3 regions of the Cytobacillus gottheilii genome follow, and region 3 is predicted to be linked to each of the others. Evidence: riboswitches for the same ligand, from Rfam matches in the RefSeq annotation. Region 3 holds a riboswitch; each other region holds the start of a gene.
The links. Region 3 has a riboswitch for S-adenosylmethionine ahead of J1899_RS12515 (methionine ABC transporter ATP-binding protein). Riboswitches for the same ligand answer to the same signal wherever they lie in the genome.
Positions count from the first base shown of each region.

Region 1 (7,935 bases), 600 kb from region 3:
ATCGGGAAAACAATTATCTCTGCCGTTTAAAATGGATGCAGAGGAAGCAAAGCTCATTACAACCGTATTCATATAATCAGGACTTCTTCCCATCAATCCATGTGTGTTCCTCGCCCAGTTTTGCATCATTTTTCTTCTTTTTTGTAAATCATCTTTTGTTTTTGGCTGCATATACGAAATGCCGAAGGGTTCTTTTTCTTTAGGCAAAAAGAAGGTCATTTCATCTTTTAGGTCGGAATTGGTTTGTAAATCGTACAGCGAAGCTTTTGACTTCAGGATGCCCTTAAATGCAATATGCTCGGAAATATTCCCTTTAACCCTTTCGCCATCAAACCACACTTCGTTTTCCATTTGATTTAATCTGTCTATAAACGATTTTCCGCTAGTAACGCCCATTTTTTTGCTCTCTCCCTTTGCTGCAGGATCCCCCAAAAAAACAATGAACTAAATTAGTGTCATTATATTTTGCTTTTATGCTGAACATTCCCGTGTTTCCTGTTTTAAGATTGTTTTCCACCAGACTTTTCAGGGATATTACTGACACAAAACAATGATTCTGTATGGATTGGTTTGGGCAGGAACACTCTTTGTGGCAGTTCCATAAATAACAAGTAAATTTCGATTTACGATGCTTCCTGAAAAGGGCTGCCCGTTTGTCAGTAAGATTTGAGTATATGGAGAGATCATTAATTGTAATTCTCCGTCACTGCTAATCAATTGAGTATTAAAATAATCAGCTTTCACATTCTGATAAGGCTTTTCTTTTACCATTACGATCGCCGGGTATTGCGGTGGGTAGATCAATATGGCAGGAGCATTTCCATCATAATAGCCGGTTACCACATCTCCCGCGGCTACTGCTTCATGTTCAGCAAAATACGTGGCTGGTGTGACGACGAAATTGACGATTGAACCCATACTGTTCTCAACCGTCATCAGTTTGCTGCAGCCGGCTCCTTCACCGTTTTGGCCCATTAAATCAGTAATCATCGTGACAGTTCCTTGAAATGGAATTAATTTAATCATCTTTATACCTCCATCATGTCATGATTCCTGGAGTTCCAAGAAATCAGCATACATTTATTTACACATTATTCGGTTGAAGCCTAGAGGGATGGGCGGCTGCCTATGCTGGATAAAAGATACGACTTTTTTTGCATAAAGTTCAATTGACAGGACAATAACTTATTATTAGTGCAGGAAGTAAGGTTTTTCTGTTGAATAAGTTGGAAAGTATAAAGGATAGGAGCGTTTAACATGTTTTTCAAGAAGGTAAAAAAAGATTTTAAACTTGTTGCTCTAAAAGGAAGTGGGGAGTTTGTTCACTATGGTTATGATGTTCCCTTACTCGCAAAAGAGCTTTTAAATCGCTCAGAGGAAATCTTACATTCAACAGAAACCGAAATTAGCTTGTATGAGCCTAAAAAGAATAAGGAACATAAGGTTGGAACCTTCTATGCAGGCTTGATTGTAAGTGAACAATTAAGTGAAACACCACCCGGAATGGAGTACATGGAGATAAGTAAAAGCTACATAACGATTAGAGGTAATATGTCGAAGGTAGCTGAACTGCATTCACAATTATTAAATTGGGCAGCAGAACAAGGTCATCAACTAGATCTGGATGCTTTTATTATTGAAACATACCATCCTGTTGGAGACGGCGAAGAAGAGGTCGAGATTTATTTGCCCATTCAAGTTTAAAGGTATAAAAAGTATATGATGATATTTTATTGTAACTGCCAGGGTTTGTGTTTCAAACTGCACTTTAATAAAGCTGAAGTATTTAGATGATTAAGAACACTTCTGGATCTCAGAATGGTCAATGGATTATGAAGAGATGGAGGATTTTTTTGCGAATGTAGAAGCTCTTCAGGTATTTTAAATAACGATTCAATAAAAACCTTTGAATCCACTATATATCAAAAGGAAATCTAATAAGAGCTGCTGATCCTAATCGATCAGCAGCTCTTTTGTTTGTGATGTAAGCATTGCTTCATTGCATGCAGACCGGAGAACAGGAAAATCTGTAACCATTCAAGGTGTCTATCGATTACATAGGGGAAATTTACAAGTAAAAATTATTTTTTCTTTTCGGTAAAAACCGTATTAATGTTTATCTTATATTAGCCGATAGTATTTTGGGGAGATATAAAAATGAATATCAGATCGAATAGGAGAAAGTGCATTGGGGAAAATCAAGAAATTTAATTTTAAGCTGGCTGCAAAAATAAATTTGATTGTTATATCAATCATTGTGATTCTGTCAGCAGTTATTGGGTTTGTTGCAAATCATGAGGTATCAATAGGGATTAAAGAATTTGCAACAGAGAAAGCAAAGGGAGATTTAGGTTTAGCTTATCGATATATCGACAATACGTACCCAGGTGATTGGGAAGTTAAAGGAAATGATTTATATAAAGGGTCTGCAAAAATAAATGAAAACTTTGAAATAGTAGATGTGATAGGGAAAGATACGGGCGACACTGTAACCATCTTTCTTAAAGATACCCGTGTAACGACAAATGTCATGATCGATGGAGAGCGTGCGATTGGTACCAAAGCTTCTTCTGAGGTAGTGGACACTGTCATAAATAATGGAGAAAGTTATTATGGTGAAGCAAATGTGGCAGGGAATATGTATCAAACGGCCTATATGCCCATCCATTCTTCATCGGGTGAAGTGATTGGGATCTTTTATGTTGGTGCTTCAGAAGAAATAATTAATCAAATACTATCTTCTTTCCTAACAAAATTCACCATTGTTTTATTGATTATAATAGCCTTAGCTGTTGCGATCGTTTATCTATTCACATCTAAAATGAAAAAGAGACTTGCCATTATGACCAAAGCTCTTGAAAGGGCTGGTAATGGGGACTTTACGACGAAAGTTCAGGATCATTCAAAAGATGAGCTTGGTTCCTTAGCTGTGAGCTACAACCACATGTCTCAAAATCTTAAAACGATGGTAGATGAAGTTATTCAAACATCAGAACAACTAGCTTCCTCGTCGGAACAGTTAACTGCAAGCTCAGAGCAAACGAGCATTGCCACAGAGACGATTACAGAATCAATTCAACAAGTAGCGAATGGAGCCGAACAATCAACGGAAAATGTGCAAGAAAGTGCTTTAGCTCTTGAAGAAGTTGCAAAGGGCATACACTCAATTGCTGAAAATGCTTCAGCAGTCTCAGAAGTCAGTACGCTTGCTGCTGAAAAAGCCAAAGAGGGCGGTTTATTTGTCAGTAATACAGTAATGCAAATAAATGAGATAAACTCATCTGTTTTAGCAAGCGGAGAGGTCATAAAAACACTTGAAATACGATCCCAGGAAATTGAGAAAATAACGAAAGCGATCACTGACATCGCGGATCAAACAAATTTACTGGCATTAAATGCAGCAATAGAGGCTGCTAGAGCAGGAGAGCATGGAAAAGGATTTGCTGTCGTTGCAAATGAAGTAAGAAAACTTGCTGAACAATCTCAAAGCTCTTCTTCGCAAATCTCTGCACTGATTAAAACAATACAAGCAGATATGGAGCAGTCTAACAAGTCCATAGAACAAGTAACTCTGGATGTGAAAAAAGGGTTAGCAGTTGTAAATCAGACGAGCGAAAACTTCAAGGAAATACTTGATTATATGGGGCGATTAACAGAGCAAACGAATGATATGGCAGCTACTTCTGAACAAATATCGGCTAGTACACAAGAAGTGTCAGCAACCGTTTCTGGGATTATTAACGTATCAGAACAGACATCTTCCCATTCACAAAACGTGGCAGCTTCCGCAGAGGAACAGCTTGCATCAATGGAAGAAATAGCTGCTTCATCAGCAGCACTATCCAATTTAGCAGATGATCTAAAAGTGGTTGTCAGCAGGTTTAAAGTCTAGTGTTTGAATGTGAAAAATGAATAGTTTAGATTTCTACATGAAAATAATTTATTTGTCTAGAAGGTAATAGGTAAATTACTTAATATTTAGAGAGTAGAATTAATTTATTGACAATTGTATGAATTTAATTTATTATCCTTATTAAATAAATGAAAAATTGAATATTTTCTTCTTATCCAGAGAGGTGGAGGGACTGGCCCTTTGAAGCCTCGGCAGCAGGTTCTTGTGAACACTGTGCCAATTCCAGCAAGCGTAATGCTTGAAAGATGAGAAGAGGGTTTATAAAACTCTCTTCTTAGGAGGAGAGTTTTTTCATTGTTTATTAATCCTACTTAAGTTATAGGAAAAGTAGATAATTAATTGTCAGAGGGGCGAAGAGAGATGAAATATGGTTTTTGGCTGCCGATATTTGGAGGATGGCTGCGTAATGTAGAAGATGAACAAATGCCTGCAACTTTTGATTATGCAAAAAATGTGATTCAAAGTGCTGAGCAATGGGGATATTCCACAACATTAATCGCGGAATTATATTTAAATGATATTAAAGGGCCAGAGCATGATTCGCTTGAAGCCTGGTCTACGGCAGCTGCTCTTGCCGCGGTTACTGAGAAAATTGAAATTATGACGGCGATCCGCCCTGGTTTTCATAATCCTGCCGTTGCAGCAAAAATGGCAGCCAATATTGATCACATCAGCAACGGTCGTTTTACTCTTAATGTAGTATCTGCCTGGTGGGCAGAAGAGGCGCGCCAATATGCTGGAATTTTCACCGAACATGACGAGCGCTATGCCCGTACCGAGGAGTTTATTGATGTCTTAAAAGGGTTATGGACAGAAGAAACCTTCCAATATTCTGGCCAATTTTACGATTTAAAAGATACAAAGCTTGCGCCAAAGCCTGTTCAAAGACCAAATCCGATTCTTTATGCAGGCGGGGAAAGTGAAAAAGGCAAGCAAACCATTGCCGAAAAATGTGATGCCTATGTGATGCATGGCGGAACGGTTGAAGAAATACAGCAAAAAATTGCTGATATGAAGGCAAGACGTGCCCAAACTGGCAATGAGCCTTTTAGTTCATTCGGGATGGCCGCCTATGTGATTTGCCGTGATACAGAAGAAGAGGCTTTTGCTGAACTTGAAAAGATCACAACAGTAAAGGATTCAAGTGCATATGCCGGCTTTAAAGATTTCACGACGAAATCACAATTAGAACAGCAGATTCAGCTTCAGGATTACTCTGTTTCCAACCGTGGCTTGCGTCCAAATTTAGTAGGAACACCTGAGCAAATTGCCGAGCGAATTCTGCAATATGAAGAAAAAGGTTTAGACTTGCTGCTATTGCAATTTTCACCTCAATTAGAGGAAATGGAACGATTTGCAAAACAGGTTATGCCATTAGTTGAGCAAAAACGCAGTTTAATAAAAAACTAGAAAGGGGTCCCGAACATGACCAAAGTATATGTAATCCATGAAAATAGTGAGTGGACCGTCCACTTAACCAATAGACTAGAGGAGCTTGGTGTTCCTTATGAAGAATGGCATTTAGACGAAGGAACACTGGATTTATCTTCAGAACCGCCGGAAGGAATATTCTACAGCAGAATGAGTGCTTCTTCTCATACACGTGACCACCGTTTTGCCGCTGAATTTTCCGGACAGGTATTAGCTTGGCTGGAAGCGCATGGACGTATTGTACTGAATGGCACAAGTGCGCTAAAGCTTGAAGTCAGCAAGGTTCTGCAATACCTGGAGTTAGAAAAATCTGGTGTCAAAACACCAAAAACGATTGCAGCGGTTGGAAAACAGCAGATTTTAAAAGCAGCAGAAGCTTTCGCAGGACAGCCGTTTATCACGAAGCATAACCGTGCCGGCAAAGGTTTGGGTGTGCAATTATTCCAGAGTATTGACGCTCTGAAAGCATATGTCGAGGGACCAGCATTTGAAGAGCCTGTTGATGGAATTACCCTTATTCAGGAATATATTCAATCGCCAGAAAGCTACATCACCCGCTGTGAATTTGTCGGAGGCCAATTTGTTTATGCTGTTCGGGTGGATACATCAGAGGGCTTCGAACTATGCCCGGCTGATGCCTGCCAGATTGGAGACTTATTCTGTCCAGTAGGAGATGAGGTTGAAGAGAAGCCTAAGTTTCAAATCATTGAAGGCTTTGATGATGATATCATAGGAAAATATAAAGACGTGTTGGGGAGAAATGATATTCAAGTGGCTGGTATTGAATTTATCAAAAACGCTGACGGCGACATTTACACCTATGATATTAATACAAACACCAACTATAATTCCGATGCAGAAGCAAAAGCAGGAAAATATGGAATGCTGGAACTGGCATCGTTATTGAAGAAGACACTGGAAGAACACTACTCAGTATCAGTAAATATATAAGTTGGAAGGGACTGGGGCATAAGTATTTATTACGACTAAGATCCGAATGGTTAGGAGGTAAATCTTTCTAATCATTCGGTTTTTTTAATTATTTATTATTACAAACATGAGTGAAATGGTGCGGAGGGACCGGAGCGCATTGTAACGGTCTTGTTTAAATAACCAAACCATGACATTGAATATAAGCATTCTAGAAATATGGTTTTAGTTTTGTCTCGCCACTTTGTTTTTTGCCAAAGAAAGAAAAAAGCACAACCAGCTTCATGTGCTAGTTGTGCCATTTTCCGCGTGTAAAGGCTAAGAGCCTCTGTTAGTTAATATCCTGAATCACTTTCTCCAGGAATTCACCCATTCTTTTCACAGCTGGTTCTGTAAAATCAAAGCTTACGCCTGTTTCTTCATAAATAGCAGCAATACTTTGGTTATAGTCAGCACCAGCACCTTTTTTATAATCTTCAATTGCTTTTGCCGGGTCTTTCTGATAATTCTCCAGTAATTGCAGTGCACCAAGCATTGAAATGGAGTATTCAATATTATAGAAAGGAACCTGGAAATAATGAAGGGTGCCAGCCCAGCTCATTCCAACTTCTTCTTCAAAGCCAGTAGTATCGACAGGGCTTAAACCGTACCGTTTAGAGATTTCGAAGTATTTCTCATCTCGCTCTTTTGCAGTATGGTTTGGATTTGTATACATCCAATGCTGGAAGAGATCCCCTGATAATGGACCGAATAACATCGTAAATGCCCGTCTCAGCTCTTCACGCTGTGCGCTCTTAAAATCTTCTGCTTCCGGATAAAAACGATCAAGCTTGTCCAATAACAGTAATTCCATTCCATGTGAATATAATTCAGCCACTTCCATGCGAAGCTGATAGTCTTCAGTAGGACCATGCTCAGAAAACTCAAGGTATCCATTGACCGCATGTCCCATTTCATGAATGAGTGCAATTAGAGAGAAGAAGGATGGACTGAAGTTTGCAAAAACAAAGGTTTCTCCTGAAACAGGTAATGAAGTACAAAAACCGCCAGGGCTTTTACCTTTTCGATCTCCTAGATCGAGTAAACCATTCTCTCTCATATAATTGAAACGTTCAGCAAAATAGGCATCTGTCTTGCCTAACATCTCAGAAACGCCATCCATCAGATCAGCCACATCCGTGTATGGTGCGTTTTTCATCAATTTAGCATTGTTATCCCAAGGGCGATATGTATCGACACCTAGCTTGGACTTGAACACCTCTGCCAGACGGTTCCAGGCGGGAATGATGTGCTTTTCAACATTTTCATGGAAGTCATAGCAATCCTGCACACTATACTCACGATTTTTAGCGACAAACATATAATCGCGATAATTCTCAAAGCCTGCATTTAAAGCGATCTGATGACGCAGCTGAACGAGTTCATCCATAATGGAATCCATATCTGGCTTGATTTGACGATATGCTCCCATCATCTTGTGATAAGCTTTTTCTCTTATGGCTCTGTCAAGATGGTCAAGCTGTGATTGAATGAATGGAAATGGCTTTTCCTCACCCTCCCATTCAACGGTTAAACCTCCCATAATTTCGCTATACTTGGTGTTGAGCTCTTGCTCTTTAACCATTAACGGAATATTCTCTTCTCTGAACAATTTCACTTTC
Region 1 is NZ_CP071709.1:3,140,755-3,148,689, reverse strand. Features, by position in the region: gene hpaB (4-hydroxyphenylacetate 3-monooxygenase, oxygenase component) at 1-396, opposite strand, end outside; gene J1899_RS15625 (hypothetical protein) at 535-1,026, opposite strand; gene J1899_RS15620 (GyrI-like domain-containing protein) at 1,258-1,704, shown strand; gene J1899_RS15615 (methyl-accepting chemotaxis protein) at 2,189-3,892, shown strand; SAM riboswitch class I at 4,062-4,165, shown strand; gene J1899_RS15610 (LLM class flavin-dependent oxidoreductase) at 4,274-5,323, shown strand; gene J1899_RS15605 (ATP-grasp domain-containing protein) at 5,339-6,295, shown strand; gene J1899_RS15600 (M3 family oligoendopeptidase) at 6,606-7,935, opposite strand, start outside.
Region 1: another riboswitch for S-adenosylmethionine. It lies ahead of J1899_RS15610 (LLM class flavin-dependent oxidoreductase); the one in region 3 lies ahead of J1899_RS12515 (methionine ABC transporter ATP-binding protein).

Region 2 (7,935 bases), 1.2 Mb from region 3:
ACCGTAATAGCAGCGGTCATTGTCTTTTTTTTGGTTAATTTGTTGAATAAAATATGCAGGATAAAGACGCAGTTCCACGGAATAAAGCTTATATAGACTAAGAATTTTGAGGTGTACTCCAATGGAACAGCTGGCTAAATCCTTTATTCAAGAATTAGAGCAAAAACAGCATGTCTTTCAAGTATTGCAGAATCGCAGGCTGACGGTGCATTTTCATAGCGAGGCTGAACACCTATATTTACGGATTGAAGACGGGAGGGCTGATGTTACTTCTCAAATGGAATGTGAGATGGAGATTTATGGCCCTAAAACAACTCTGACTCATCTTTTTCAGCAAAAAATAAAGCTGCGGCAACTGATGAAAGAACAGCCAATCCAAATAAAAGGCCCTTTTCGCAGTATTCTTTTATTAGAAACAATTTTATATCTTGGAAAAAATTAATGGTTTCTTGTTGACTGGGTATATCCTATATGTTAAAATTTCAAACAAATATGAAAATTTAATATTCTTATCAAGAGAGGTGGAGGGACTGGCCCTACGAAACCCGGCAACCGGTTAATTACACGGTGCTAAATCCAGCAGAGCAGATGCTCTGAAAGATAAGAAGAGTTGTGAATTCCAGACCCTCTTCTTCTTGAAGAGGGTCTTTCGCTGTTACGAATTATCGTATGGAGCGAATGCAGCATGATGATACTCAAACGAAAACCAATTAAAAGGAGAGATCGACATGACTGAAAGGAAAAAAAAATATCGTTTCGAAACATTGGGTATTCACGGAGGATTAGAACCGGATCCAGTAACCGGTGCTCGGGCAGTTCCAATTTATCAAAATAATGCTTATCAATTCAAAAATACTGAACATGCTGCAAACCTTTTTGGACTAAAGGAACCAGGTTATATTTATACACGGATACATAATCCGACTGTAAGTGTGTTCGAAGAAAGAGTGGCACTGCTTGAAGGTGGCATCGGCGCACTGGCTGTTTCAAGTGGTCAGGCTGCAATTACTTTATCAATACTAAATATTGCTGGTGCCGGAGACGAAATTGTCGCCGCATCTAACTTATACGGAGGCACCTATAATTTGTTCGCAGTCACATTGCCTAAGTATGGGATAAATGTAAAGTTTGTTGATCCGCAAGATCCGGAAGCTTTTAGAGAGGCAATTACGAATAAAACGAAAGCGGTATTTGCAGAAACAATTGGTAACCCCAGCTTAAAAGTGCTGGATATTGAAGCAGTAGCGACTATTGCTCATGAAAATGGCATACCGTTAATTATTGATAATACTTTCCCTACTCCTTATCTGTGCAGGCCAATTGAATACGGTGCAGATATTGTGATCCACTCTGCCACCAAATGGCTTCTCGGCAATGGAACAACGATGGGAGGGATTATAGTAGATGGCGGCAAGTTTGACTGGAATTCACCGAAATTCCCAGGCTTTACTGAACCCGATCCAAGCTATCATAACTTAGTTTACAGTGAGGCGCTTGGTGAGGCTGCATATATCACAAAGGCACGTGTTCAGCTTTTGCGTGATCTGGGTCCAGCTTTAAGTCCGCAAAATGCATTCCAATTCACTTTAGGAATTGAAACTTTGCACGTGCGCATGAAGGAGCATGTGGCAAATACAAAGAAAATTATCAGCTATCTCAAAAGCCATCCTGCTATAAATTGGCTGTTATACCCTGGAGATGAAGAACATCCAGACAAGGCTTTAGCAGATAAATATCTGCCAAAAGGTGCAGGGTCTGTTGTTGTTTTTGGCATTAAAGGCGGAAGAGAAGCTGGTGCTGCTTTAATTAATAACCTTAATCTTTGGGCACACGTTGCCAATGTAGGCGATGCAAAAAGCTTAATTATCCATCCTGCAAGCACAACCCATCAGCAGCTGGACGATGAAGCATTAAAAATTGCGGGAGTGCCTGAAGATTTAATCCGCATATCTGTCGGAATTGAAAATGCAGAAGATTTAATTGAGGATCTAGAGCAGGCGATTGAGGCGGCAACAGGAATCACAACACTTGCCGCTAAAGCTTAAACAAAGTCTTATCAGAGCAGATATAGAATATTTTGGAATTCACTTTTTTAGTTGACACCCTTATCATGACCGTGATACGATAGCATTCGTAATTTATAAATGAATGTAAACGAATTGAATATAGATGTTTAGCTCTTATCAAGAGAGGTGGAGGGAAGTGCCCTATGAAGCCCGGCAACCGTCATGAAAATGAAATGGTGCCAATTCACTCAAAGCTTATGGCTTTGATAGATGAGAGAAAGGACTTTTTTTAATGCCTTTCTGCTCATAACAGAAAGGCATTTTTATTTTTTGCTAGTTTTCAAGAATTGGAAAATTTGACTGGTTAAAAGATATTTTAATGTGTTTTCTGAAATTGAGGAGAATGAAAGGCATCGTCCAATCAAAAACTATTGTATAGGCAATGTCAGGAATGAGAGGGTGAAACAACATATGATTTCTATAAAAAATGCAAAGAAAATATTTGCAACGAAAAAAGGGAAGGTCAACGCGGTTGATCAAGTGAACCTTGAAATTAAAGAAGGCGAAATTTTTGGAGTGATTGGCTACAGTGGAGCGGGGAAAAGTACATTAATCCGTATGCTAAATGGTTTGGAAATTCCTACTGAAGGCAGTGTAGTCGTTGCCAATAACGAAGTTTCACGCATTAAAGGCAGTGACTTAAGAAAGGCCAGACAAGAGATCAGTATGATTTTCCAGCACTTTAATCTGCTATGGTCCAGAAATGTTAGAGAGAATATTGCCTTTCCACTGGAGATCGCAGGCGTTTCGAAGCAGGAAAGAATAAAAAGAGTGGATGAACTCATCCGTCTTGTTAGTTTAGAGGGGAGAGAGGATGCATATCCTTCCCAGCTGAGCGGAGGGCAAAAACAAAGGGTTGGCATTGCGAGAGCACTGGCGAATAATCCTAAGGTGCTGCTGTGTGATGAGGCAACATCTGCGTTAGACCCACAGACAACAGACTCAATTCTTGAACTGCTTGTCGATATTAATGAACGACTTGGCTTAACCATTGTACTTATTACACATGAAATGCATGTAATTCGCAAAATTTGCCACCGTGTAGCTGTGATGGAGAATGGTCAGATTGTTGAAGAAGGACCTGTTCTTGAAGTATTTAAAAACCCAACTGCACCGATTACAAAGAGATTTGTACAGCAAGTGACTGAACCGGAAGAGACGAAGGAAACTGTTCAGCATCTACTCGACCTTTATCCACAGGGGCAAGTCATTCAGCTTGGCTTTGTTGGTGAGGCTGCAGAACAGCCGCTTATTACGAATTTAATTCGTCATTACTCGGTTACAGTAAATATTCTGCAAGGGAAAATATCACAAACACAAAAGGGTTCTTATGGAACATTATTTATTCATCTTGATGGGGAACAGACGGAAATTGCTAAGGCAATCGACTATATCCATTCCCAGAATGTTGGAGTGGAGGTGATTTCTAATGGTTAATTCACTCATTCCAAATGTCCAATGGGATAAAATGTGGGAAGCTACATTAGAAACATTATATATGACGGCTATATCGGTTTTTGCAACCTTTATCCTGGGTACTATTTTAGGATTGCTGCTCTTTTTAACAGCCAAAGGAAATATTTGGGCTAATGCTCCTGTTAATAAAGTCATTAGTGCCTTTGTTAATATTTTTAGGTCTATTCCATTTATTATCTTAATTGTACTTTTAGTTCCTTTTACAAAGCTGATCTTAGGCACAATGATTGGTCAAAATGCAGCATTGCCTGCTCTTATTATCGGAGCAGCGCCATTTTATGCCCGAATGGTTGAAATAGGTTTGAGGGAAATTGATAAAGGGGTTATTGAAGCAGCGAAATCGATGGGTGCTAAAACTAGCACAATTATCTGGAAAGTGCTTCTACCTGAATCAATGCCAGCATTAGTTTCTGGTATTACAGTTACTGCCATTGCGTTAGTAGGTTATACAGCTATGGCTGGTGTAATTGGTGCAGGCGGACTTGGAAACCTCGCTTATTTAGAAGGCTTCCAGCGTACCCGTGCAGATGTAACGCTTGTAGCAACGATTATTATATTAATTATTGTATTTATCATCCAATTCATTGGTGATTTTATAACATCAAAATTAGACAAACGATAGGAGAGAAAAAAGATGAAAAAATGGTTATCAATTTTATTAGCCTTAACAGTAGCACTAATTATTTCTGCTTGCGGAACTTCTGATGAAGGTACTGAAGGAGACAATGCAGGCGGCGGTGAAGAAGCTGAAACGACAACACTTAAAGTTGGCGCTTCAAACGTTCCGCATGCTGAAATTTTAGAAGAAGCAAAACCTCTTTTAGAAGAGAAAGGCTTTGAACTGGATATCACTACATTCCAAGATTATATTTTGCCAAACCAAGCTTTAGAGGCTGGAGATATTGATGCTAACTACTTCCAGCACATCCCTTATCTTGAGGCACAAATCGCTGAGAATGATTACGATTTCGTAAACGCTGGCGGAATTCACATCGAGCCAATTGGTGTATACTCTCAAAAATATGAGAGCTTAGATGAACTTCCAGATGGTGCAACAATTATTATGAGTAACTCTGTTGCTGACCATGGCCGTATCCTTTCATTATTAGAACAGCAAGGATTAATCACGCTTAAAGAAGGCGTTGAAAAAACAGCAGCAACAATCGAAGATATTGAAGAAAACAGCAAGAACCTAGAATTCGATACTGAATATGAAGCATCCCTTCTTCCGCAAATTTACAACAATGGCGAAGGTGACGCAGTTCTAATTAACTCTAACTATGCAATTGATGCTGGATTAAATCCAATTGAAGATTCTATTGCAATCGAAGACAAAGAATCTCCATACGTAAACGTAATCGCTGTTCGCAGTGGTGATGAGGAGAGCGAAGCAATCAAGGCATTAGTAGAAGTTCTTCACTCACAAGAAATCCAAGATTTCATTCTTGAAAAATATGAAGGTGCAGTTGTACCTGTATCTGAATAATATAAAAAAGCTCCTGTGTTTGCAGGAGCTTTTTTATATGTCTTGATTTTTAGAAACCTGCTTTAAATAAGATTAAACTCCAGCAATTAAACGAACTGACTCCTTCAAGTGACCTTCAGACTGAACCAGCGTCATATATCACGATATATCAGGTTTTACCGTTATTGTGTCGGGTATACAGTCAATGATACGATTTTATAGTAAATAATCCGCACAGCGGAAATTTGAAAGGAATGGTTCGTTATTAACCAGCTAAACCTAAATTATACGAGTGAAATGGAAAAGGCCATGCGTGGAGCCCATGGAGTCGGATATGAGGTTTACAGCCGAAAGCATGATGTGCGAATGGAAGTTGAAGAAAAGCGGCAAAAGGAATATGTAGAAAGCCAGCGTATGGTTGCCGATTTAGAAAGAAAAGTACATTCTTAATGTTATATATATAGGAAGAAACCGGCTCATCTGAATTGAGCTGGTTTTTTCTTTTGCAGTGATCATAAAGGAAATAAAATTAAGTCTTTCACGATCTTTATTTCAGGCTATTTTCACATACAATCCAAGTTAGTCGCAGAAAATAGTTAAATAGGATTTCTGCACTGAATTTGAGCCTTTCAGAAAGGGGAGAATAACTTTAGAGCATACATATACTAAAAAGTTTAAAAAGACGGAAAAAAACTCTATAATTAGACATATTCTCTTATTCCATAGACGAATGTTCTGAAAGAGTTGATATCACTTTTCATTTGTTATAAGATTGTAATGAGAATAAAATGAGAATTAAACTAAGAGGTTTGCGGCAAAGCCGATTTATACAAATCTTTCATAATTGACGGAGGTATTATTATGGCAGCATCAACTTTAACAATTAAAGACCTTCATGTTGAAATTGAAGGCAAAGAGATATTAAAAGGTGTTAATCTTGAAGTTAAAGGCGGAGAGATTCACGCAATCATGGGACCAAACGGAACAGGGAAATCAACATTATCCTCTGCGATTATGGGTCACCCGAAATATGAAGTTACATCTGGCAGCATCGTAATGGATGGTGAAGATGTGTTAGAAATGGAAGTAGATGAGCGTGCTCAAGCAGGTCTTTTCCTTGCTATGCAATATCCAAGCGAGATTAGCGGTGTAACAAATGCTGACTTCTTGCGTTCTGCAATGAACAGCCGCCGCGGTGAAGGCAATGAAATTTCATTAATGAAGTTTATCCGTCAAATGGATAGCAAAATGGAATTTTTAGAAATGGACGTTGATATGGCTCAGCGTTACCTAAATGAAGGATTCTCTGGCGGAGAGAAAAAACGCAACGAAATCCTTCAATTAATGATGCTTGAACCAAAAATTGCAATCCTTGATGAAATTGATTCTGGATTAGATATCGATGCATTAAAGGTTGTTTCAAAAGGAATCAATGAAATGCGCGGCGAAGAGTTTGGCTGCTTAATTATTACGCACTATCAGCGTCTTCTTAACTACATTACGCCTGACCATGTACACGTAATGATGCAAGGCCGCATTGTAAAATCCGGTGGCCCTGAGCTGGCACAGCGTTTAGAGGCAGAAGGATATGACTGGATTAAAAAGGAACTTGGCATCGAAGACGAAACAGTTGGGCAAGAAGCGTAACAGTTAGGAGGATCACTATGTCAACTGAAATCAAATTACCATTTGACAAGGAGTATGTAAGCTCCTTTTCAAAAGATATGGGCGAACCGGCTTGGCTGACTGAACTTCGTACTACAGCTCTTGCTGATGCGGAAAACCTGCCAATGCCCAAACCTGATAAAACAAAAATAGATAAATGGAATTTTACGCAATTTACAAAACATCTTGTAGCAAGTGAAGATTATACCTCTTTAAACGAGCTGCCTGAGGATGTTAGAAGCTTGATTAATTTAGAGGCACAAGAACAAAGCCTTTATATTCAGCGTAATAACAGACCGACATATCTTTCAGTAACGAAAGAGATGCAGGAAAAAGGTGTTATTTTTACAGATATCTTTACAGCTGCAAGAGAGCATGGCGACCTGCTGCAGAAGTACTTTATGACAGATGCAGTGAAAGTGAACGAGCATAAGCTGACTGCTTTACACGCAGCATTGCTAAACGGCGGAGCGTTCTTATATATTCCGAAAAATGTTGAGATCACTGAGCCAATCCAAGCTGTTTATATTCATGATGACAAGGAAGCAAACTTATTCAACCATGTTTTAATCGTAGCCGATGACAATAGCTCAGTTACGTATGTTGAAAACTACGTATCGACTGTTGCTGAAGCAGATGGAATCTTTAATATTGTGACAGAGGTAATTGCTGGCGCAAATGCAAAGGTTCAATATGGAGCAGTGGATACACTTGCTAAAGGCACAACCGTTTATGTTAATCGCCGCGGAAAAGCGGGCAGAGATGCACGTATTGAATGGGCGCTAGGATTAATGAATGACGGGAATACTATTTCTGAAAATATCACGAACCTGATCGGTGACGGTTCGTTTGGTGATACGAAGTCAGTAGTCGTTGGACGCGGTGAACAAACACAAAACTTTACTACAAGTATTGTTCACTTTGGGAAAAATTCCGAAGGCTATATCTTAAAGCATGGAGTTATGAAAGATTCTGCAACTTCCATCTTTAATGGCATCGGAAAAATTGAGCATGGTGCATCTAAGTCAAATGCAGAACAGGAATCCAGAGTTCTAATGCTGAGTGAAAAAGCACGCGGGGATGCAAACCCGATCCTGCTTATTGATGAAGATGATGTTACAGCTGGTCATGCTGCATCAGTTGGCCGTGTGGATCCGCTTCAGCTTTATTATTTAATGAGCCGAGGTATTTCACAGACAGAAGCAGAGCGACTTGTAATCCATGGCTTCTTGGCACCTGTTGTTAATGCCCTTCCAATTGAAG
Region 2 is NZ_CP071709.1:3,773,871-3,781,805, reverse strand. Features, by position in the region: gene J1899_RS18875 (SCP2 sterol-binding domain-containing protein) at 122-442, shown strand; SAM riboswitch class I at 507-607, shown strand; gene J1899_RS18870 (O-acetylhomoserine aminocarboxypropyltransferase/cysteine synthase family protein) at 729-2,045, shown strand; SAM riboswitch class I at 2,178-2,283, shown strand; gene J1899_RS18865 (methionine ABC transporter ATP-binding protein) at 2,478-3,503, shown strand; gene J1899_RS18860 (methionine ABC transporter permease) at 3,496-4,164, shown strand; gene J1899_RS18855 (MetQ/NlpA family ABC transporter substrate-binding protein) at 4,177-5,028, shown strand; gene J1899_RS18850 (YuzK family famiily protein) at 5,305-5,457, shown strand; gene sufC (Fe-S cluster assembly ATPase SufC) at 5,869-6,654, shown strand; gene sufD (Fe-S cluster assembly protein SufD) at 6,672-7,935, shown strand, end outside.
Region 2: another riboswitch for S-adenosylmethionine. It lies ahead of J1899_RS18865 (methionine ABC transporter ATP-binding protein); the one in region 3 lies ahead of J1899_RS12515 (methionine ABC transporter ATP-binding protein).

Region 3 (7,935 bases):
ATTTTTTACGAATTGCTTTTAAAGTATGCAAACATGTTTCTAATCTATGAATTGGTGAAATAGGGTATATATGAACAAAATGGAGATGATCATCTATGCCTGATATTTATAAATGCAAAAATTTTAGCAAGACAGGTAAAATTCAGCTTCCAAGTAAATGGCGAAAAGAGTTCGGCCTGCTGCCCGGCAAGCTTGCTGAACTTACGTATGCAAAGAAACAGGTGGTTATTCAAAAAGCGCGGACAGGTACAACAAATAATAAAAGAATTATTACCGAAGGCGGGGCAATATATATTCCGAAAGAGCTGCAGCTGCTGCTCAATGTAGATTGTGAGCATGAATATTGTCTATTCATTGATGCCATAAATGAAGCATTTATACTGCGGGTTCTTGATGCAGACTAATCAAGCTAAGCTCCACCAGCTTTAATAATTAATAAGCATAGCGGTCCTCTATCAAGAAAAAACCGCACTTATTCAAAGTCTGCATTACGAGTTTGAATAGTGCGGAACTAAATATGTAAGCTGTGTTTCGCTGGAATTTCTAATGATGTCTCAGCCAATTTTGATTGATGAATAGAAATAGGAGCTTAACAAATTCTCTTTCCGATCAATTTTGACAAGGATATACAGAAGTTTGCCCATTCCTTCGGATAAGAATCGTTACCCTTCATTTTGTATATTTTGCCTTTAGTCTCAAGTTTTACATCCCAATACGTATCTTCTAACCTTAAACCATCGTCTTCATAAAATTCTAACCAGTTCCATATGCAGTAACGATACATTTGCCTTTTAAACGCTGCAAGATTCCCTGCTCTTTTAGGAAGTATTTTTGTATTAGAATGCCTGCTCAAATGCCACTCAAAATAATGAAAATGCTGTTGTGCAAAATCTATATTAATTTTATACCAAGGCCCTGGATGACCCCCTAAAGAAACACGCAATCGAATGGGATCTTTATTTGGATCAATCATTATAGATCCATCTTGAACTTTGAATAAATCTTTTTTTCGCGTAATGACTGCCTCTACGTCAGCTATTTGTACACTTTGCCCTATATCTGCTTTTCCATTCTTATCATTTATCTCATCACATAATTCAGGCATTGAGATGGGACCTTTATCGTCTATAATATCTAATATCGTATCAAACATACTCAAACCTCTTCCCCCCAAAGCACTCCTTGGTAAATAACTTAATACTATCTTACCTTTTTTTTCTTATGATAAAACCAAAACCTCGCATGGATATTTTACGTATCTGTTAGCAAAGCTAACACAAGGAGGTGTTACAATGGATAACAAAAACATCGGGAATAATAAGCTGCCGTCGTTCACTAAGCTGGATGATCGAATAATTGCAAAGCATTCTTCAAGTCCATCACTAGTCATTCGCACGAATTTAGACGAGAAAGACGCAACAGAACAAAACCCTTATTTTAATGGATCAAATGAAAAAGAAATTAAAGAATATTTCGAGGAATAGGAAATAGAATGAAAGGAATAGTAATGTAACATCCGGAAAGTTTATCACTTACTATTTCAAAATAAAAAATATACTATTTTAAAAAATGTTTGACATCTATGATTTAATGCGTTAAATTAATAATCAAGTTTTAAAAAAACAAAATACGAACACACTTCTTATCAAGAGAGGTTGAGGGACTGGCCCTATGACACCTCGGCAGCGGAATTTAATTCTGTGCCAACTCCAGCAAGCACGGCTTGAAAGATAAGAAGAGGTCATGACGTTTATTATTTATTGCCCTCTTCTTATTTTAGAAGAGGGTTTTTATTTTAACTAAATAATATTCTTATCTAGAGAGGCGGAGGGACTGGCCCTATGACACCTCGGCAGCGGCTTCCTCCTGAGAGGCTGTGCCAAATCCAGCAAGCAGAACAGCTTGGAAGATAAGGAGAACGGATTGCAGTATTTTTTTGCAGGTCTCCTTCTTTCTTTCAAGAAGGAGACTTTTTTATTTTAAAAGGAGCTAAGGCGCTTGCGCTTTTCTTATGAAACACAACGGAAATGGAGATGAAAAGTTTGATTGAATTTCAGCAGCTCAGAAAGGTATACGAAAGTGGCGGACAGCAGGTTGCTGCGCTTAACGGTATCGACCTAAAAATCAATAAAGGAGAAATATTTGGTGTCATCGGTTTTAGCGGTGCAGGTAAAAGCTCGCTCATTCGCTGTGTGAACCTGCTTGAACGTCCGACATCTGGTCATGTCATTGTAGATGGACACGACCTTACTTCCCTGTCTGTCAAAGAGGTCAGAAATGTTAAGAAGAATATCGGCATGATTTTTCAGCATTTTAATCTATTAAACTCTAAAACTGTTTTTGCCAATGTAGCAATGCCGCTTACTTTAGTGAATACACCAAAAGACCAAATAAAAAAACGTGTACACGAGCTGCTTGAGTTTGTCGGTTTAGCTGACAAGGCAGATAATTACCCTGATCAGCTTTCAGGCGGACAAAAGCAGCGAATTGGTATTGCGAGAGCCTTAGCAACCCAGCCTTCCATATTGCTATGTGACGAAGCAACATCTGCACTGGACCCGCAGACAACAAGCTCTATTTTACAGCTTTTGAAAAAAATAAATAAAGAATACAACATTACTATTTTAATCATTACCCATGAAATGTCTGTTATTAGAGAAATATGTGATCGGGTTGCCGTCATTGAAGCCGGAAAAATTATTGAAGAAGGAACTGTTTTTGACGTCTTCTCTTCTCCAACTACATCAACAGCCAGAAATTTCGTCAGCACGGTCATGAATGATCAGCTTCCAGAATCGATCAAGGAACTGATTCAGCAGCACGCAGGCATGCAAAAAATCTTCCGCATAAATTTTGTCGGAAACAAAGCTGGACAGCCGCTATTATCGGAAATTTCCAAGAAATTTGATATTCATATTAATGTCCTTTTTGGCAATATTACAGAATTGCAGGGAACTCCGTTTGGCAACTTAATTGTAGAGTTCCAAGGTGACGAAAAAGAAATTGCCCGCACCTTAACTTATATCCAAGAAAAGGATATAAGCATTAAGGAGGTGAATGAACATGCTAGCTAATACAGATCAAATTATCGAAGCACTGATTGAAACGATTCAAATGGTCACTTTTTCACTTTTGTTTTCAACCCTGCTTGGACTGCCTCTTGGTATCTTGCTGGTTGTCACGAGAAAAGGTCATCTGCTTCAAAACTTGCCTGTCTTTAATATTTTAAATGGAATCATTAATATTTTCCGTTCAGTACCATTCATTATTTTATTGGTTGCGCTTATTCCAGTGACAAGGCTAATTGTTGGCACATCTATTGGAACAGCAGCTGCAATTGTACCTCTTGTCTTTTATGCTGGGCCATATATTGCGAGATTGGTAGAGAACTCTTTGTTGGAGGTTGACCCAGGCGTTCTTGAAGCTGCTGAAGCAATGGGCGCTACTCCATGGCAGGTCATTTCTAAATTTCTGCTACCTGAGGCTCTAAGCTCCCTCGTCCTTGCGCTCACCATCGCAACCATCGGGCTTGTAGGGGCAACAGCAATGGCAGGAGCAGTTGGCGCCGGCGGTATTGGCGATTTAGCCATTACATATGGATATCAGCGTTTTGATGAAATTACAATGATGATCACTGTAGCCATTCTTGTGGTCATTGTGCAAGGGTTACAAAGCTTAGGGAATTTTACAGCTAAAAAAATTAGACGAAGATAATTTAGGAGGAAATACATCATGAAAAAACTTATACTATCAAGCATATTATTAGCATTTGCGGGTTTTGCAGCAGGCTGCTCCAGCGACAGTTCGGAAACGGTGAAAATCGGAATTAGCGGCACGGATACGAGAACTTGGGATTTTATTGCTGAAAAGGCAGAAAAGGAAGGCATTGACATCGAAATCGTGTCTTTCTCTGATTACGTAGCACCAAACACAGCACTTGCAGAAAATGAATTAGATTTAAACGCATTCCAAACGGTTGCCTACTTTGATGTTTTTATTGAAGAGCATAATTTAGACCTTGTTCCAATTGCTACAACAGTTCTGGCTCCGATGGGTATCTATTCTGACCAATACGAAGACGTTAATGATATTCCTGATGGTGCTAAAATTGCACTTCCGAATGATGCATCGAATCAAGGACGTGCATTAATGCTACTTGAAGATGCCGGATTAATCGGACTGCCAGAAGATTTTAATTCTAACGGCAACTTAACTCAAGTAACCGATAATCCGAAAAACCTTGAATTAGTTGAAATGGTTCCTGCTCAAACTCCAAGAGCATTGCCAGACGTTGCTGCATCTCTTATTAACAATGGAATTGCACGTGATGCAGGACTTACTCCATTGACTGATGCCATCTACCATGAAAGCGAAACGGCAACACCTTACATTAATATTATTGCTGCCAACGAAGAAGACAAAGATAACGAAACCTATAAAAGAATTGCCGAGCTTTACCAGGAAGAAGATACTGCAGAATTTATTAAAGAAGAATACGATGGCAACTTAATCCCTACTTTTGTGCCACTTAGCAACATTGGCTGGTAAACCGTCACACTAAAAATTCATGGAGGTTTTTGCTTTTAGCAAGAACCTCCTCCATTATAAGGAGGAAATACAATGAGCTCATCTACTCAATCAGCAGCTGTTTTAAAAGAGAAAATTATTCAAAATGTTGAAGACAACAAATCTGTATACATAGAAACAAGTCACAAAATTCATGAGAACCCCGAAATAGGAAACGAAGAATTCTTTGCCTCTTCCCTTTTGACTGAACTGCTTGAAAAAGAAGGTTTCACTGTGGAAAAGGCCGTTGCAGGGCATGAAACTTCTTTTGTCGCACGCAAAAAAGGCAGCAAACCCGGACCATCAATTGCATTTTTAGCTGAATATGACGCTTTGCCAGGAATTGGTCATGCATGCGGGCACAATATTATTGGCACGACAAGTACAGCTGCAGCTATTGCATTAAGCAAAGTGATTGAAGAAACTGGCGGTGAAGCTGTTGTATTTGGAACACCTGCTGAAGAAGGCGGACCTAACGGCAGTGCGAAAGGAAGCTTTGTAAAACATAATCTAACAGATGGAATAGATGCGGCTTTAATGATTCATCCAAATAGTGAAACACGTTTAACTGGACCTTCTCTTGCGGTTGATCCGCTTGATTTTGAATATACCGGCAAACCTGCACACGCTGCTGCTTCTCCGCACGAAGGCATTAATGCACTAGACGCGGTTATTCAATTGTTCAATGGAATTAATGCATTAAGACAGCAGCTGACAGATGATGTGCGTATTCATGGAATTATCACACATGGCGGAGATGCTCCGAATATTATTCCTGAATATGCTAAAGCAAGATTCTTTATTCGTGCAGCAACTAGAGCAAAATTAAATGAAGTTACTGAAAAGGTAAAAGCAGTTGCAGAAGGCGCAGCCTTAGCCACTGGTGCAAAATTAAATGTTATTGCTTTCCAAAATGAAGTTGATAACCTACTTGCAAACGAAAAATATGATGAAATATTTAGAGAAGCTGCTGAAGAATTAGGAGAAACTGTCATGGGCGTACGCGAAGGGCTTGGCTCAACAGATGCAGGAAATATCAGTCAAGTGGTGCCAACCATCCATCCTTATATTAAGATTGGTTCAAGTGACCTTATACCTCATACTGTTCCATTCCGAGAAGCAGCTGCTTCTCCAAAAGGAGATCAGGCTTTGATTACAGGTGCCAAGGCACTTGCTTTAACAGCACTCAAACTCGTAACGGAGCCGGAAACTCTTGCAGCAGTTACTGCAGAATTTCATGAAAGAAAAGCCTTAGAAAACAAATAATTCTATCTAAATAATGAAAACAAAGATAAACCCGAACGATTGCAGTATTCATCTTCTGTCTAATCGTTCGGGTCTTTTGCTGCTTTAGCTTAAGCTATGTATTAAATGGAAGTGAATTTTTCTATAAAGTAACCTCTTATGTCTTTCTCGTGTGCTACAATAACGACCAAAATGATAAGGAAAAGCAAAAGAGCTTCTTCTAAAGAAATGTGAAAAACAAAATAAGCTGTAAATGGGATAAGTATAAAAGAACCAAGTCCAGCTATCGTAAAACTTTTAGAAATCGGATAAAAGATAATAAATCCTAGAATAATCAGAACCGCCATGAAAGGCTCAAAAGCAAGAATTCCTCCTATAAAGGATGAAATGCCTTTTCCGCCTTTAAATTGGAAAAGAATTGGCTTAATATGGCCAATAATAGTCAGCAGAAGTGCAAATAGCGTTTCGCTCGGCGATAACTGAAAATAAAAACATACTGCTACAACAATTGCTGCTTTTACTGCATCGCCTAAAAACGTAAAAACAAAAGCCTTTTTTCCATACAAACGTCCTGCATTTCGTGCTCCGGGATTACCAGATCCTGTTCCCCTAATATTCCCTTTTTTAAACAGACTGCTGATTAAAACACCAGTCAAAAGATTTCCAGTAAAATATGCAAACAGATAGATAATGAACACCATAATGTTCTCCTAGCGAAAATATACTTCCCGTATTATAACATGTTCCTTGCCAATTATTTTAAAATGTTTTACTTTTTCTGATCAATTGAAAACGCAGCAAGCTGTTCAATGGTCATATCATCCATAGGAGGATTATGCAGACCTGCCCTAACATCCCGGTAGTATCTTTGCAGCGGATTATTTTGTGCCAAACTATGCGCACCGACAATTCTCATAGACAAATCAACAATTTTCAATGCACTATTTGTAGCTTCATGTTTAACAGCTGATAAAATGGGTGTCATTGTATTTCGTTCCTCAGCTTCACTTTCATCCCACCCTTTTGCAGCTCCATACATGAAATAGCGGGACTTCATGATCTCTAGCTCAATCTCGCCAAGTTTTTGACGAACATTAGGCAATTCAATAATTGGCCTATTAATACTAGAAGGAGAATATTCCTTTGCAAATTGGATGGAATAAGATTGAGCTGCCCGTGCAATTCCTAGATAACACGCAGGAATATGAAGAAGCCAGCCGTTAGCCTGTTTGGGACCCTGCTGCATTTTTTCAACTAGAAAATTACGATCAATGACTACATCCTGGAAAATAACATCATGACTGCCCGTCCCTCTCATCGCTACGCTATTCCAAGTTTCTTCTATTATAATACCCTCTTTGTTTGCAGGGATAATAAAGCTTCCAACTTCCTCCGTTTCTGTAATCGTTGCTGTTACGATCATATAATCGAGTACAGGGGACATGGTTGCAAAGCTTTTCCTGCCATTTATGATCCACTTATTATTGTGCTTCTTTGCAGTTGTATGCGGTTTGCCTCCTCGTGTCGGACTGCCTGTTTGCCGCTCGGTTGCCAACGTATTTATAAGGGCACCATTCAAAACTTCACCAGCTAACCATCGAAGAATGCTTTCATCCCATGCTTTTTTCTCGAATAGGTTGTGAACAATCCCCATATGCCATCCAATTGAAAGGGCAGTAGATCCATCTCTTTCTGCTATGGTCTCCTGCAGATGCAGCAGTTCGGATAATGAGATTCCTTTACCTCCATATTCTGCAGGTACTGTCAATGCAGTATAGCCGGACCTCTTTAACTCAGTCATATTTTCAAAAGGAAACGTTCCTTCCTGGTCATGTATATGTGCCCTTGTTCGAAAGTTTTCAGCTATTTTCTCAAGATAGTGCAAACGCTCTTTGGCATCATTTGTTTGTAAAAAATTCATTATAAATCCCTCTTTTCCTGTCGGATTATATAATTATTTTACTGGATTTATTTTCTGATGTGAACTACTGTGACTTCAAGTTTGTTATCAAAGGTTGGTTTGAATTTATTTATGTTAGAATAATTTTAAAAAAGACTGCATGCCAAGATGCAGTCTCGCTTCCTTCCTAGTTGATTTCTACAAAATTTTTTCTCCTGTAGGAA
Region 3 is NZ_CP071709.1:2,537,380-2,545,314, forward strand. Features, by position in the region: gene J1899_RS12500 (hypothetical protein) at 96-404, shown strand; gene J1899_RS12505 (hypothetical protein) at 590-1,159, opposite strand; gene J1899_RS12510 (hypothetical protein) at 1,293-1,484, shown strand; SAM riboswitch class I at 1,640-1,737, shown strand; SAM riboswitch class I at 1,810-1,916, shown strand; gene J1899_RS12515 (methionine ABC transporter ATP-binding protein) at 2,043-3,074, shown strand; gene J1899_RS12520 (methionine ABC transporter permease) at 3,064-3,714, shown strand; gene J1899_RS12525 (MetQ/NlpA family ABC transporter substrate-binding protein) at 3,733-4,548, shown strand; gene J1899_RS12530 (M20 family metallopeptidase) at 4,621-5,832, shown strand; gene J1899_RS12535 (glycerol-3-phosphate acyltransferase) at 5,934-6,512, opposite strand; gene J1899_RS12540 (acyl-CoA dehydrogenase family protein) at 6,581-7,732, opposite strand; gene J1899_RS12545 (beta-propeller domain-containing protein) at 7,899-7,935, opposite strand, start outside.